4 regions of the Streptomyces sp. NPDC001890 genome follow, and region 3 is predicted to be linked to each of the others. Evidence: riboswitches for the same ligand, from Rfam matches in the RefSeq annotation. Region 3 holds a riboswitch; each other region holds the start of a gene.
What was found. A riboswitch is a leader RNA that binds a small molecule or an ion and turns the genes downstream of it on or off. The one in region 3 is predicted to bind cobalamin.

Region 1: it holds a riboswitch for cobalamin, as region 3 does, so the genes downstream of both, ACFYY1_RS09695 (ribonucleoside-diphosphate reductase subunit alpha) here and ACFYY1_RS03020 (prenyltransferase/squalene oxidase repeat-containing protein) in region 3, are expected to answer to the same signal.
Region 2: it holds a riboswitch for cobalamin, as region 3 does, so the genes downstream of both, cbiE (precorrin-6y C5,15-methyltransferase (decarboxylating) subunit CbiE) here and ACFYY1_RS03020 (prenyltransferase/squalene oxidase repeat-containing protein) in region 3, are expected to answer to the same signal.
Region 4: it holds a riboswitch for cobalamin, as region 3 does, so the genes downstream of both, ACFYY1_RS23120 (ABC transporter substrate-binding protein) here and ACFYY1_RS03020 (prenyltransferase/squalene oxidase repeat-containing protein) in region 3, are expected to answer to the same signal.

What each region holds. Positions count from the first base shown of each region.
Region 1 covers NZ_JBIATE010000002.1:779,851-783,795, forward strand. Annotated here, with positions in the region: gene ACFYY1_RS09695 (ribonucleoside-diphosphate reductase subunit alpha) at 1-2,366, opposite strand, end outside; cobalamin riboswitch at 2,508-2,649, opposite strand; gene mctP (monocarboxylate uptake permease MctP) at 2,805-3,945, opposite strand, start outside.
Region 2 covers NZ_JBIATE010000013.1:37,332-41,276, forward strand. Annotated here, with positions in the region: gene ACFYY1_RS26885 (amidohydrolase family protein) at 1-1,174, shown strand, start outside; cobalamin riboswitch at 1,633-1,755, shown strand; gene cbiE (precorrin-6y C5,15-methyltransferase (decarboxylating) subunit CbiE) at 2,006-3,307, shown strand; gene cobM (precorrin-4 C(11)-methyltransferase) at 3,304-3,945, shown strand, end outside.
Region 3 covers NZ_JBIATE010000001.1:693,236-697,180, forward strand. Annotated here, with positions in the region: gene ACFYY1_RS03010 (energy-coupling factor transporter transmembrane component T) at 1-324, opposite strand, end outside; gene ACFYY1_RS03015 (SCO2322 family protein) at 321-1,010, opposite strand; gene ACFYY1_RS03020 (prenyltransferase/squalene oxidase repeat-containing protein) at 1,007-2,281, opposite strand; cobalamin riboswitch at 2,391-2,526, opposite strand; gene ACFYY1_RS03025 (MBL fold metallo-hydrolase) at 2,721-3,761, opposite strand.
Region 4 covers NZ_JBIATE010000009.1:150,066-154,010, reverse strand. Annotated here, with positions in the region: gene ACFYY1_RS23130 (acyl carrier protein) at 1-229, shown strand, start outside; gene ACFYY1_RS23125 (beta-ketoacyl-[acyl-carrier-protein] synthase family protein) at 226-1,449, shown strand; cobalamin riboswitch at 1,562-1,750, shown strand; gene ACFYY1_RS23120 (ABC transporter substrate-binding protein) at 1,813-2,853, shown strand; gene ACFYY1_RS23115 (FecCD family ABC transporter permease) at 2,850-3,941, shown strand; gene ACFYY1_RS23110 (ABC transporter ATP-binding protein) at 3,938-3,945, shown strand, end outside.

The DNA of each region.
Region 1 (3,945 bases), on a different contig from region 3:
ATCGCGTCCGCGTCGGGCGCCGAGCCCTGCTGTACGGGGATGGGGGCGGCGGCCGCCGCCTGGCCGGAGGCGGCACGGGCGATCCGGGTCGCCGGGCGCGAGCGCAGGTAGTACGTCGTCTTCAGCCCCTGCTTCCAGGCGTACGCGTACATCGAGGAGAGCTTGCCGATGGTCGGCGTCTCCAGGAACAGGTTCAGCGACTGGCTCTGGTCCAGGAACGGCGTACGGGCCGCCGCCATGTCGATCAGGCCGCGCTGCGGGATCTCCCACGCGGTGCGGTACAGCGCCCGCACATCCTCGGGGATCCAGGCGAAGCCCTGCACCGAGCCACTGGCCTCGCGCAGCGCCTCACGGGTGCGCGCGTCCCACACCCCGAGCTGCTTCAGCTCGTCCACCAGGTACGCGTTGACCTGGAGGAACTCACCGCTGAGCGTCTCGCGCTTGAAGAGGTTGGAGACCTGCGGCTCGATGCACTCGTAGACACCCGCGATCGAGGCGATCGTCGCCGTCGGCGCGATGGCGAGCAGCAGCGAGTTGCGCATCCCGCTCTTCGCGACCCGGGCGCGCAGCGCCTCCCACCGCTCCGGCCAGTTCAGCTCGGTGTCGTAGTGGTCGGGGTGCAGCACACCGCGCGCGGCACGTGTCCGCTCCCAGGCCGGCAGCGGGCCCGAGCGCTCCGCGAGCTCGCAGGACGACTCGTACGCGGCGAGCATGATCCGCTCGGAGATCTTCGTGGAGAGCGCGCGGGCCTCGGGGGAGTCGAAGGGCAGCCGCAGCTTGAAGAAGACGTCCTGAAGACCCATGGCGCCCAGGCCCACCGGGCGCCACTTGGCGTTGGAGCGGCCGGCCTGCTCGGTCGGGTAGAAGTTGATGTCGACGACCCGGTCCAGGAAGGTCACGGCGGTGCGGACGGTGGCGTCCAGCCGCTCCCAGTCGATGGCGCCGTCGGCGACGAACGCGCCGAGGTTGACCGAGCCCAGGTTGCAGACCGCCGTCTCGCCGTCGTCGGTGACTTCGAGGATCTCGGTGCACAGGTTCGACGAGTGGACGACGGTGCCCGGCTCGGCGGTCTGGTTCGCGGTCCGGTTGGAGGCGTCCTTGAACGTCATCCAGCCCTGGCCGGTCTGGGCGAGAGTGCGCATCATCCGGCCGTACAGCTCACGGGCCGGGATCGTCCTGCGGGCCAGGCCCTGGGCCTCGGCGGCCCGGTACGCGGCGTCGAACTCGTCGCCCCACAGGTCGACCAGGCCGGGCACGTCGGCGGGCGAGAACAGCGACCAGTCGCCGTCCGCGTCGACCCGGCGCATGAACTCGTCCGGGATCCAGTGCGCCAGGTTGAGGTTGTGGGTACGCCGCTGGTCCTCACCGGTGTTGTCGCGCAGCTCCAGGAACTCCTCGATGTCCGCGTGCCAGGTCTCCAGGTAGACGGCGGCGGCGCCCTTGCGGCGGCCCCCCTGGTTGACCGCGGCGACGGAGGCGTCGAGCGTCTTCAGGAACGGCACGATGCCGTTGGAGTGCCCGTTGGTGCCCCGGATCAGCGAACCGCGGGAGCGGATGCGGGAGTACGACAGACCGATGCCGCCCGCGTGCTTCGAGAGCCGGGCCACCTGGTGGTAGCGGTCGTAGATCGAGTCGAGCTCGTCCAGCGGGGAGTCCAGCAGATAGCAGGAGGACATCTGCGGGTGCCGGGTGCCGGAGTTGAAGAGCGTGGGGGAGGAGGGCAGGTAGTCGAGCCGGCTCATCAGCCCGTACAGCGCCGCCACTTCGTCCAGGGCGCGCTGCGAATCGTCCTCGGCCAGCCCGGCCGCGACCCGCAGCATGAAGTGCTGGGGCGTCTCGACGACCTGGCGGGTGTGCGGGTGGCGCAGCAGATAGCGGCTGTGCAGGGTCCGCAGCCCGAAGTAGCCGAAGCGGTCGTCCGCGCCGTCGGCCAGCGAACGCTCCACCAGCGCGTCGAGGGCGGCCGCGTGCCGGGCGACGAACTCGGCGGTCCGGTCCGCGATCAGGCCCTCGCGGTGGCCGACGGCGACCGAGGCGGAGAAGGAGACCGCGCCCTGGCCGGCCGCCTCGTCCGCGATGGCGAGGGTCAGCAGCCGGGCGGCGAGCCGGGAGTAGGCGGGGTCCTCGGAGATCAGCCCCGCGGCGGCCTCGGTGGCCAGCGCCCGCAGCTCGGCCTCGTCGGCGCGGGCGCTGCGGCCGCGCAGTGCGGCGGCGGCGACCCGGCCGGGGTCGGTGTCGGGCAGGTCGGCGGTCAGATCGGTCAGGGTCCGCAGCAGTGCGGTTCCCGGTCCGTCCTGTGCGGCGGCCTCGGACTCGGCTGCGGCGGACGCGGCGACTGATGCCGGATCGGCTGGCGCGATGGTCACGTGGTGCTCTCCCTCGCTCGGCTCGGGGCCGGCGGGGATCGGGGCAGCCCTGCGGGCGCGCGGACCCGGAGCAGGGCAGCGCTTCGCACGGCGTCCACCGGCCCAACCGCGAGGCCCGGACGTCTGGGCATCCGGTTCGGTCGAGCCGGATGCGCTGCCGGCAGGTCATCGGACTGACTCGGGGGTGCACAAAAGCGCACTGAATACACCGTTGCGGGACAGTTCCGGATTCGCACCGGATTCCCCTGCGGCGACAGCGAGGACGAGCATACATGTGGGGGCTGCCCGAAGAGGCAGCCCCCACATGTTGTGTCGGTCGGCAAACGCCGGGACCACAGGATGCGTTCTGCGGCCCTTTCGGACAGACGGCGGACGGCCCGTCGCACCCCTTGGGGAAAGGGGCTCGACGGGCCGTCCGCAGGCCGTGGGGCGCGGTCGTCAGTGGCCGCCCGGAGCGCCCGCCGTGGCCGGCGGGAGTTCCGCCTCGACACCCGGGTCGCCCGCGTCGGCGGTGTAGTCGGCCGGGGAGGTCTCGTCGGTCCCGGCGGGTGCCTTCACGGCGTTCAGGACGAAGGTGAGCACCACCGTCACCACCACGTTCAGCACGAACGCGGTGAGGCCGATGTAGCCGATCTCGCCGATCCCGGGGATCTCCTTGGACGAGCCGCCGAAGTGCTTCTGGGTCGGCGAGGCGACCCCGTACGCGGCCACCGTCCCGTACACCATGCCGACCGCCCAGCCGGCGAGCAGCGCCCAGCGGTGGAACCAGCGGGTGAACAGGCCGCCGACCAGGGCCGGCATCGTCTGCAGGATCCAGATGCCGCCGAGCAGCTGGAAGTTGATTGCGACCGTCTTGTCCATGGTGAGGACGAAGGCGAGTGCGCCGACCTTGACCAGCAGCGACACCAGCTTGGAGACCTTGGTCTCCTGCTCCGGGGTCGCGTCCGGCTTCAGGAAGTCCTTGTAGATGTTGCGGGTGAACAGGTTCGCCGCGGCGATCGACATGATCGCGGCGGGCACCAGCGCACCGATGCCGATGGCGGCGAACGCGACGCCCGCGAACCAGTCCGGGAACATGTTCTCGAACAGCTGCGGGATGGCCAGCTGTCCGTTGTCCACCTTGATCCCGGCGGCGATGGCCATGAAGCCGAGCAGTGCCAGCAGGCCCAGCATCAGCGAGTACAGCGGCAGGATCGTGGTGTTGCGCCGGATCACGTTCCGGCTGCGGCTGGAGAGCGTCGCCGTGATCGAGTGCGGATACATGAACAGCGCCAGTGCCGAGCCCAGCGCCAGGGTGGCGTAACCCCATTGGCCCGCCTCGCCCGGTGCGAGCGCGCCGCGCGGCTTGCCGGTGGCCGGGTTGGTCTGCGAGAACGCCTCGTTCGCCTTGGCGAAGATGTCGTCGAAGCCGCCGAGCTTGATCGGGATGTAGATGATCGCCACCGCGATGACCAGGTAGATCAGCCCGTCCTTGACGAAGGCGATCAGCGCGGGCGCCCGGAGCCCGGACGAGTAGGTGTACGCGGCGAGCACCGCGAACGCGATCAGCAGCGGCAGGTCCTTGATGAACCAGTGGGTG
Region 2 (3,945 bases), on a different contig from region 3:
GAGAACACCGGGCAGCACGCCCGCGCACTCGGGCGACCTGGTCGTCGAGGGCGGCACGCTGCTCGACCCGGAGACCGGCCATGTCACCGAGGACGCGGTCGTCGTCATCCGCTCCGGCAGGGTGCGGGCGGCCGGGCCGCGCGACCGGGTCGAGATCCCGGACGGCGTTCCGGTCCTGGACGCGCACGGCAGCTGGGTGCTCCCCGGTCTCGTCGACGCGCACATCCACCTGAACACCGCCACCGAGGCGCTCGACGCCGTCCGCCAGGGCGCCACCAGCGCACGCAGCGGCTCCACGAACTTCTACCAGGACATCGCCGTACGGGAACTGGCCCGCCAGGCCCCCGCCCTGGCCCCGCGCCTGCGGGCAGCCGGCGTCTTCGTCACCCCCGACCTGGGTGACACCATCCTGGCCGACCCGGACCTCACGCCCCTCGCGCGTTCGAAGGATGGCGTCCGGTCCGCCGAGGCGCTGCGCCGGGTCGTCGAGGTGAACGTCGCCCGTGGCGCCGACGTGATCAAGACGCGCGTCAACGAGCGCGCGGGTCTGCCGGAACAGGACCCGCTGGCCCAGGTCTACTCGTACGAGCAGCTCTCCGAGGTGGTGGCGGCGGCACGGCGCGGCGGCAAGGGCGTGCTGTGCCACAGCTACAGCGAGCGCGGCTGCGACGACGCGGTCCGGGCCGGCGTGCGCTCCCTGGAGCACGGGGTGTTCGTGGGCGAGCGCACCCTGCACGACATGCGGCGCAGGGGCACCGCCTTCACGCCGACGCTGAGCGCGATCGCCGGACTCGCCGACTCGTCGGACCCGGTGCTGGCCGAGCGCGGGCGTGCGTATCTGCCGGTCCTGAAGGAGGCGGTGCGAACGGCCCACCAGATGGGGATCCTGGTGGTGGCGGGCACCGACTCCTCCGGCGGCAAGGTCAAGCCCATCGGACGCGAGGTGGAACTGATGCATGCGTCGGGCCTCACCGCACTCGACGCGATCCGCACGGCCACCACCCGGGCCGCCCGGCTCCTCGGCCTGGAAGACACGGTGGGCCGGCTCGCCCGCGGCTTCGCGGGCGACGTGATCGTCGTGGACGGCGACCCGCTGGCCGATGTGACCGTGCTCAAGCGACCGCAGCGCGTGGTGCGGGCGGGCCTGCTGGTCCAGGGCGCATCCGCATCCTGACGCCAGCCGGTCCGGAACATCGCGTGCCGGACCGCGAACTGATCCGGAACAGCGCGTGCCGGACCGCGAGTTGATCCGGACCATCCCGTGCCGGACGGCGCACCTGCCCGGTGCACCGTCCATCATCACCCTCCGCGCCCACGGCGCGGCGACCTCCGGACCGGTCGCCGCGCTCAGGCGCGTCAGGGCGACAGCGTGCCGCTCCCGGTCCAACTCCGCAGCGGGCAGGGGCACCGACCCGGACCGTCGCATTCGTAGCACGGCACGAATCCGGCTCGGACTCCGGAGACCCGATCCCGACCCGGATCGACCACCCGGCCGCGCCACGCAACTGGGCACCGCCCACCCCGACCCGTGATCCGCGGCGCGGGCCTCCGCGGAGCCGCCCCCGGTCGCACGGAGGTCCGCCTGCCCCCGCCCCGTTGCGGGGGTGTCCCGCACCGCCTGTCCGCGCGAGCTATAAGCTGCACGTGCCCCGCGGGGGAAGTCCGGTCGAAATCCGGCGCTGACCCGCAACGGTGGGCGGAGCCCGACATCGGGCCCCGCGAGCCCGATCACCCGCGGTGGCGAAGGCTCCTGTCAATTCGCCGTGGACTGCGAGTGGTGCTGCGCAGGGCGCTCCGCGCCCGGGCTGCTCCTCTGATCACGTAGGCGCACGGCCCGAAGCGAAAGCGATGACCGCCCGTGGCCACACCCATCGGTCCACCCGCCGCACACCTGCGGAAAGCGACCTCCTGAGCGAGGCTCCGGGGCGGCCGCCCGGCCGCTGCCCCCTCACGGCCGGACAGTAGAGTTCGGCTGCGTCATCCACTGAACACCGAGGTACCGTCCGTGACTCTCGCACCACCCGAACAACCCGTCCCACCTGCGGTGACCGTCGTGGGAATCGGCGCCGACGGATGGGCGGGACTGACCGACGCGGCGCGCACGGAGCTGGTCGACGCACAGGTCCTCATCGGCGGCGAGCGGCAACTCGGCCTGCTCCCGCCGTCCTGCCGGGGACAACGGGTGCCGTGGCCCTCGCCGTTGCGGCCCGCCGTCCCCGGTCTGCTCGCCGCGCACGCCGGGAGCAGGATCGCCGTGCTGGCCAGCGGCGACCCCATGTTCTACGGCATCGGCCGGGCCCTCACCGAAGTGCTCGGCACCGGTGCGCCGAGGATCCTGCCCCACCCGTCCTCGGTGTCCTACGCCTGTGCCCGGATCGGCTGGCCGGTGGAGGACACCGAGGTCGTCACCCTGGTCGGCCGCCCCGCCGCCCGGCTGGCCGCCGCCCTGCACCACGGCCGGCGCGTCCTGGTCCTGAGCGCGGACGCGGCCACCCCGGCCGCGGTGGCCGGGCTGCTGCGCGAACAGGGCTTCGGACCGAGCCCGCTGCGCGTGCTCGAACAGCTCGGCGGAGCGGACGAAGCGTGCCTGGAGGGCACCGCGGACCATTGGCCGCACCCACCGGGCGACCCGCTGAACATCATCGCGATCGACTGCCGACGCACCCCCGAAGCCCTGCGCCTCGGCGCCGTACCCGGTCTGCCCGACGCGGCGTACGAACACGACGGGCAGCTCACCAAGCGGCACATCCGGGCCGCGACGCTCGGTGTGCTCGCACCCGCCCCCGGCGAACTCCTGTGGGACATCGGCGGAGGCTCGGGATCCATCGCCATCGAATGGATGCGGACCCACCCCTCCTGCCGCGCGATCACCGTCGAACGCGACTCGCGACGCGCCGGGCGCATCGCACGCAACGCCGACCGGCTCGGCGTACCGGCCCTGCGTGTGCTCACCGGACCCGCCCCCGGCAACCTGGCCCGACTACCCACGCCCGACGCCGTGTTCATCGGCGGCGGGCTGACCGCGCCCGGCCTGCTCGACACCTGCTGGGACGCGCTGCCGCCCGGCGGACGACTGGTCGCCAACACGGTCACGCTGGAGTCCGAGGCGCTGCTCGCCGAGGCACACCGTACACACGGCGGCGAACTGGTCCGGCTCGCGGTCGCGCACGCCGTGCCGGTCGGCGGGTTCACCGGCTGGCGGCAGGCCATGCCCGTCACCCAGTGGTCCGTACGCAAACCCCTGACCAGTCCCGAAGCGGCACCCTCGGCAACCGAGCCCGCGCAACACCCAGGAGACAACACATGACCGTGTACTTCATCGGCGCGGGCCCGGGGGCCGCCGACCTGATCACCGTGCGCGGCGCCCGCCTCCTCGCCTCCTGCCAGGTGTGTCTGTACGCGGGCAGCCTGGTGCCCCGGGAACTGCTCGCCGAATGCCCCCCGGACGCCCGCCTGGTGGACACCGCGCAGCTCGACATCGACCAGATCACCGCCGAACTGCTGGCAGCGCACGAGGCCGGTCACGACGTGGCCCGGCTGCACTCGGGGGACCCCTCGGTGTTCAGCGCGGTCAACGAGCAGATGCACCGGCTCGACGCGGCGGGGGTGCCCTACGAAGTGGTGCCCGGCGTACCCGCGTTCGCGGCCGCCGCTGCGGCGCTCAAGCGGGAACTGACCGTGCCGACCGTCGGCCAGACCGTCATCCTCACCCGCATCGCCCACCGCGCGACCGCGATGCCGAAGGGCGAGGACCTGGCCACCCTGGGCCGCAGCGGCGCCCTGATCGTGCTGCACCTCGCCGCCCGGTACGTGGACCGCGTCGTCGAGGAACTGCTGCCGTACTACGGGGCCGACTGCCCGGCCGCGGTGGTGGCGCTGGCCTCCCGCCCGGACGAGATCGTGCTGCGCGGAACCCTCGACGACATCGCCGGGCAGGTGAAGGCG
Region 3 (3,945 bases):
GAACACCGTGTGCGTACCGGGGATCGGCGAACCGAGGAAGACGGAGAAGACCAGCCGCACACCGACGACGAACAGCCCGATCCGGATGAACGCCCCGTACGAACGGGCCCACGGCGCGTCCGTACGGCGCGCGGCGACCACATAGCCGGCCACCGCGATCAGCAGCCCGAGCAGCAGCGGATTGGTGGTCCGGGACGCGGCGGTGGCGAGTCCGAGCGCCCACAGCCACCAGGCCCCGGCGGGCAGGGCGTTGCTCCGGGTCGCCTCGGGGGCGCGCAGCGGACGACGGCGCGCCAGGACCGCGGAGCCGGCCTGGGCGGTCATCCGCGGCGGCGGCGGGACTGCGCGACCGCGGCGATGCCGAGGAGGAGCACGGCACCGACACCGACGAGCACCCCGGCGGACGGGCCGCCGCCGGAACCGCCGGAACCGCCGGAGGCCGCGGACCCGGCAGGTGAGGCGGAGGCCGACGCGGCAGGCGCGCCGCCCCCGTCACCGTTCCCGGAGACCTGTTCGCCGCAGCCGGAGCCCGGGTAGCCGGTGATGGCGCAGAGCATCGCGTCGCTGCTGTAGCGCAGCGGCTTCGCCACCGCGGCGAGCGCCTCCGCGGCGCTCGCGTCCGGGGCGACCCGCGCACACGCGGTACGCGGCGCGGGCGGTGTCTCCCCTGCCGGGGCGTCCGCGGCCGTGCCCGGGTCGATGACGAGCGCGATCCGCTTGGTGCCGTCCTTCGCCGGGGTGTTGGCGCAGATCTTCGCGAAGTCGGGGGCGCGGCGCGGCTTCGCCGAGTCCTGGGAGTCCTCGCTGACCGAGAACCGGAAGCCCTGCACCGCCCCGTCGTCCGGCCGGACCAGGGACGGGCCCTGGGTGGCGTACGTCCAGTCGGAGCCGGAGCTCTCCCAGAACGACCAGTACCGGTAGCCGGCCGCCTGGGCCGGTCCCGCGCCGAGCACGGCCAGGACGGCGCCCAGGGCCACCAGCAGCGCGGCGGCCCGTCCCGCGCGCCTCACGGCTGCCTGTTCTTCCGGCGACCGCTGATCAGGAAGAACGCGATCGCGGCGAGGACGAGGCCGATACCGATGTACCACCACACGCCCCCGATCACGTCGTCGCCGCTGTGGACCTGGTCCTTCTCCGTGGGCTCGTACCCGGTGTCGGCGGACGGGTCGGGCGTCACCACGGCGGCGGGCTCGGGGCCGGCCGCGTTCAGCCGGGCGACCAGGTCGACGCCGCCGAAGTCCCGGGCGTTGTCGCCGGTCGCGTGGGCGGCCAGGATCAGCTGGGCGTAGGCGGCGGGTCCGCTCTGGGCGGCCCAGTCCGCGGAGTTCTTCTTCAGCCAGGCGATGGCCCCGGCGGCCTTGTCCTGGTGGCCGGCCGCGGAGAGCGCGACGACCGCGTCCGCGGTGTTGCCGAAGTCGGGCTGCGGGGTGGTGTCGGTGGCACCGGGCATCGGCGCCTGGTTCAGGTGGCCGCTGCCGGCGAGGGCACCGGTGAGGTAGTGGGCGCCGTTCTGGGCGGCCTGCTCGGGCGTGAGGGGGGAACCGGTCCGGCAGGTCGGTGCCTTGCCCGCGGCGTTGTTGCCGACCGCCATCGCCTTGCCCATCGTGCCGAGCACGGCGGCCGCGGTGGCGTCCGCGTTGGCGGTGAGCCCGCCCTTCTTGTCGGCCTGGTACGCGAAGGCGCCGCCGTCCTTCCCGCCGCACGGGATCGCGAGCGCGAGCAGCGGATCGTAGGGGGTCTTGCCGCCGGGGGTCGTGATGTCCGCGAGCCGCTGCCCCTGCCGGGCGAGGGCGCCGATCACCAGGGAGGTGGAGTTGGCGTCGCTGGGCGCGCCCGCGGTGTAGCCCCAGCCGCCGTCCTCGTTCTGCACGGACTTCAGCCAGCGGACCGAGTTGTTCACGGTCTCGCGGTGCCCGCCCACCTCGACCAGCGCCTGGGCGGCGGCCGCGGTGGCGTTGGTGTCCCGCACGGTCTTCGCGTCGCACGGCTTGGAGACGTCGGGCCGGAACGCGGCGTAGGAGCCGTCGGCGCACTGCTGGGAGATCAGCCAGTCCACCGACTTCGTGGCCGGGGTGACCCCTTCGAGCCGCTGGGCGAGGAAGGCCATCGACTGCCGCCACACGCCGTCGTAGGTGGGGTCCGCCGTGCCGTACAGCCCCGAGGGCAGCGCGACGGACGGCGAGGGCGACGGGGACGGCGCTGCCACCGCGACCGGCGCAGCGGCCGCGCAGAGCACGGCGGCGGTGGCGGCGAGCGTTGCTGCGCTGCGACGTACGGTCATGGCGGGCGGGGCCTCTCCTGCGGGGTGAACCGGGCACAGGCACGCTCAGGCACCAGGCTCCGGCTCCGTATACCTCGACGGTGCCGACCACCGGGGGATCCGGTGGTCCGAGCCGGTCACGACCGCGGACAGGGCATTCCGACTCACCGCCTGCGAAGACGGTTCACGGCTGCGTGGTCAGTGCCGGATTCGCACCGGCTTCCCCCTGAACGGGCATGATGACGACCCGCACACTGTACCGGGCGGGTCCGGTCGGGGTCCGGGCCGGGAGGAGCGCCCCTGATCACACCGAGACGTACGTCACGCCGCTCCGCTCCGCACCGCGGGCCGCGCTCGCACCGCGAGGCACGCGAGGCACGCGAGGCACGCGAGGCACGCGAGGCACGCGGCCATCACACCGCAACGCACCCCACCCCTCACCGCCGCACCCCGCCCCTCCTCACACCGCGATGTACGCCACCGGACCGGTCCCCGGCACCGCCTCCGCGCGCCCGAGCTTCACCAGTCGCCGCAGATGCGCCTCCGCCTCCGAGACGGCGATGTTCCGGGAGCCGTGCGGGATCTGCTCCCAGGGCCGGTTCCACTCCATCCGCTCGGCCAGCTCCCACGGCGTCAGCGGCTGCGCCAGCAGCCCGAGCAGCCCGGTCAGCCGCTCCTCGTGATGCCCGAGGAGCTCCCGTACCCGCCCCGCCGCATTGGTGAAGGCGTACTGGTGGGCGGGCAGCACCTCGGCGGCACCGAGCCTGCCGATCCGTTCCAGCGAGTCGAGGTAGTCGCCGAGGGGGTCGGTGGCCGTGGCGTCGTCCGGGTCCTCGTACAGCCCGATGTGCGGACTGATTCCCGGCAGCAGGTGGTCCCCCGAGAAGAGCCGCCCCCGGCCCGGCAGATTGCCCGGGTGATCCTCTTCCAGGTGCAGGCACACATGCCCCGGCGTGTGCCCCGGCGTCCAGATCGCCCGCAGCCTGCGCCCCGCCAGATCGAGCAGCTCACCGGGGACGATCTCGCGGTCCGGGAGCGCGGCCCGCAGCCCCGGCAGCGTCCGCATCCGGCCCCCGCCGGCCGCGGCGGCCCGCAACGGCGCGAGATGCTCCTCGGGCGCACCGACCGCGGTGAGCTTGGCCGCGAGATATGTCAGCCACCTGCCGGGTTCGTTCTCCCGGGTGCGGCGCACGATCGCGGTGTCCGCCGCGTGCATGGCGATCCAGGCCCCGGAGGCCTCGCGCACCTGCCCGGAGAGCCCGTGGTGGTCGGGGTGGTGGTGGGTGATGACCACCCCGTGGATGTCGGCCATCTCCGTACCGACGGCGGCGAGTCCGGCGACGAGCGTGTCCCAGGCCTCGGGATCGTCCCAGCCGGTGTCGATCAGAACCGGTCCCCGATCGGTGTCCAGGACGTGTACGAGGGTGTGGCCGAGCGGATTGTCCGGGATGGGCACCTTGATGCTGTGCACGCCCCCGCCGTGGTCGGTCACCTGCGCCATGAGGTCCCCATCTCTCTCGACGACGTGCGGCTGCGCTCCGTCGCGCCCGCATGTGGGTGCGTCGCGCCCACTGTAACGAGAACTTGTTCCAGTAGTAGCCCCGGTCGACCATCTGGTTCGGGGTGCTGTCGCGGACGTGGACTCCTGGAACTGGAACTGGTATCAGTTCTGACACAGAGTCAGA
Region 4 (3,945 bases), on a different contig from region 3:
GGTCCCCGCAGCGGAGATCCACCCGGGCTCCACGATGGACAGCCTGGAGATGGACTCCCTCGCCGTCGCCGAGTTCGCCGTCCTCATCAGGGAGACGGCCGGCGGCGACCGGGGCTTCGACCAGTTCCCCAAGGACGCCACGCTGGCCGACATCACACGGTTCATCGACGCGGCGGCCGGCAGCGGCGCGCGGATGGGCGGCGGGGCAGCGATGAGCAACGCCCGATGAACAGGCCGGCCGTAGCCGTCACCGGCCTGGGCATGATCACCCCGGTCGGCAACGACACGGAGTCCACCTGGCGGGGTGTGTGCGCGGGAGCGTCACCGGCCCGTACCGTCGCCCAACTCGAAGGCTGCGCCATCGACTTCGCCTGCATGGTCGACGGCATCGACCTGGACGCCGCGATCGGTGGCAGGGCGTCCTTCCGCATGGGGAAGTACGTGAAACTCGCCGTGCTCGCCGCCCGGGAGGCGGTCGCCGACGCCGGGCTCGACCCGGCCCGGTGGGAGGGCAGCCGCGTCGCGGTGGTCGTCGGCACCAGCAGCGGCGGTTCCGCCTCGCTGACCGAGCAGGCCGTCGTGCTCGACCGGCTCGGCGCCGGGGCCACCTCGCCGTCGGGCATCCTGCTCACCATCCCGAACATGCCCGCCGCCGAGATCGCGATCCAGTTGCGGGCCACCGGCCCCAGCATGGCGCCGTGCACCGCCTGCTCGTCCGGCGCCACCGCGCTGTCCGTCGCCCGCGACCTGCTGGTCACCGGGCAGTGCGACATCGCGATCGCCGGAGCCACCGAGTCGATCGTCTACCCGGCGGCCATGGCCGCGTTCGCCAGGTCCGGGGCCGGGGCCCGGCGGGACGGCGACCCGGCCGGACTGTGCCGGCCCTTCGCGGCCGACCGGGCCGGCCTGGTCATGGGCGAGGGCGCGGCCGTCATGGTGCTGGAGCGGACGGACGACGCGCGGGCCCGGGACGCGGCCCCTCGGGCGCTGCTCGCCGGCACCGGCGCCACCACCGACGCCCACCACCCCATCAGCCCGCGCCCCTCCGGCAAGGTCGCCCAGGCAGCGGTGGAGGCCGCGCTGCGCGACGCGGGCTGGGCGGCCGAGGACGTCGAGCACGTCAACGCGCACGGCACGGCGACCCCGGTCAACGACGCCGTCGAGGCCGCCCTCATCGCCCGGGTCTACCCGCACCGGCCGCCCGTCACCGCACCCAAGGGCGTACTGGGGCACTGCATGGGGGCGGCCGGAGCGATCGAGGCCGGGCTGACCGTCCTCACGCTCCAGCGCGGAGTGGTCCCTCCGATCGCCAACCTGGATGCCCCGGCGCCCGAGTTCGACATCGACTGCGTCACCAAGCAACCTCTGCGGCGGCCCATCAGGCGCGCCGTCAGCCATTCCTTCGGATTCGGCGGCCACAACGCGGTCCTCGCCCTTCAGCGTCCCTGAGGGCCGTTCCGCAGGCAGCAGGCAGGTGGTGCGACGGGAAAACGGCCCGGCGTACCACCGGCCACCACCGCCCGTGAGCCGCACAACCGCCCGAGAACCGCACGGAGGCACGTGATAGCTTGCCGGGGCCAGTCAAACTCCACGTAGGGGTCAGGGAATCCGGTGTGAATCCGGAACTGACGCGCAGCGGTGAGGGGGACGGGCGGGGCCACGGCCACTGGGACCACCCTCGGGTGCCCGGGAAGGCGCCCCGTCCGAAAGAACCCGAGTCCGAAGACCTGCTGGCATCCTCGGTCCGGTTCCGGACCGGGGGACTCAGTACAACGGGCTCCGCGCATGGGCCCAGAGACGCAGAGGGACTCCGTGACGTCCATAGCCAGCCCCGTCCGCACCGTCGCCCTGTTCTCGGCGGGACTCGTCCTGCTGACCGCCTGTGGAGGCGGAGCCGGTCGGTCCGGCGCGAAACCGGGCCCCGCGGACGGATATCCGGTGACGCTGAAGAACTGTGGACGCACCGTCACCGTCGAGGCCGCGCCGCGCCGCGCCGTCCCGGTGGACCAGGGATCGACCGAGATCCTGCTCTCCCTCGGTCTCGCCGACCGGATGGCCGCCACCGCCACCTGGACCGACCCGGTGATGAAGGGCCTGGAGAAGGCCAACGCCCAGGTGCCCAGGATCTCGGACAACCGGCCGTCCTCGGAGAAGGTCCTCGACCAGGAACCCGACTTCGTCAGCGCCTCGTTCGCGTCGACCCTCGCCAAGGGCGGCGTCGCCCCCCGTGAACAGTTCGAATCGCTCGGCGTCCCCACCTATGTCTCGCCCGCCGACTGCACCGGCAAGGACAACAGCGGCGGCGGCGACGGAGCCCGTACCGCGCCGCTCACCATGGAGAGCGTCTACGGCGAAGTGCACGACCTGGCCCGGGTGTTCGGCGTACCGGAGCGCGGCGACGCGCTCGTGGCGCGGCTGCGGGACCGGGTGAAGAAGGCGACCGAGGGCATCGACGCCTCCGGCGCCACCCTCCTGTACTGGTTCTCCGACTCCAAGGCCCCGTACCTGGCCGGCTGCTGCGGAGCACCCGGAGTCATCACCGAAGCGCTCGGAGCGAAGAACGTCTTCGACGACACCCACGAGGAATGGCCCCAGATCAACTGGGAGACCGTCGCCGACCGCAACCCCGACGTCCTGGTCATCGGCGACCTGACCCGCAGGGCCCAGACCGCCGAGAGCGCCGCGAAGAAGATCGAGTTCCTGGAGTCCGACCCCGTCACCAAGAACATGGACGCGGTCAGGCACAAGCGGTACGTCCTGCTGAGCGGCCAGGCCATGAACCCGTCCATCCGGACGGTCGAGGGCGTCGAACACGTCGCCGCCGGGCTGCGCCGGTTCGGGCTCGCGGGATGACGCGGACCGGACCCGGCACGGCGGTGGCCGTGCCGACGGCCCCCACCGCGTCGGCGCGCACCACGACGGGCGTACGGCGGCTGCGCGGCGGGGCCCTGTGGGCCGGCGGCATCGCGCTGCTCTTGGGCTCCGTCGCGGTCGCCGTCACCATCGGCCCCGCCCGCGTCTCGGTGGCCGACGTCTGGTCCGCGGTCGCCGCGCACCTCGGCTGGGGGCGGTCACAGCTCTCCCCGATCCGGGACGGCATCATCTGGAACCTGCGCATGCCGCGCACCCTGCTGGCCGCGGTGTGCGGCGCCGGGCTCGCGGTCTGCGGCACCGTCATGCAGTCGCTGCTCCGCAACCCGCTCGCCGACCCGTTCGTCCTCGGGGTCTCCTCCGGCGCGTCCACCGGGGCGGTCGTGGTCGTCGTCCTCGGTGTCGGCGGGGGAGCGGTGTCGATCTCGACCGGTGCGTTCGTCGGGGCGCTCGGCTCGTTCGCCCTCGTGCTGCTGCTCAGCCACACCCTGGGCGGCACGACCGACCGGGTGGTGCTCTCCGGTGTCGCGGCCATGCAGCTGTTCTCCGCGCTCACCTCCTTCGTCGTGATGACCGCCGCCGACGCCGAGCAGACCCGCGGGGTGCTGTTCTGGCTGCTCGGCTCGCTCAGCGGGGTCGGCTGGAGCGATGTGTGGGTCTGCGCCGCCGTTCTCGCCGTGGCCCTGCTGGTCTGCCTGGGCCATGCTCGTACGCTCGACGCCTTCGCGTTCGGCCAGGACGCCGCCGCCACGCTCGGCGTCCATGTCGCGCGTACCCGGATCGTGCTGCTGTGCACGACCGCGCTGCTGACCGCCGCACTCGTCAGCTCGGCCGGCGCCATCGGTTTCGTCGGTCTGGTGCTGCCGCACGCCGCCCGTGCCCTCGCCGGTTCCGGGCACCGGCGGCTGCTGCCGGTCACGGCGCTGGCCGGAGCCGTGTTCCTGGTCTGGGTCGACACCCTCGCCAGGACGGTCCTCGACCCGCAGGAGGTGCCCGTGGGCGTGGTCACCGCGCTGATCGGTGTGCCCGCGTTCGTCCTGGTCCTGTACCGCACCCGGAGGACCGCATGACGGA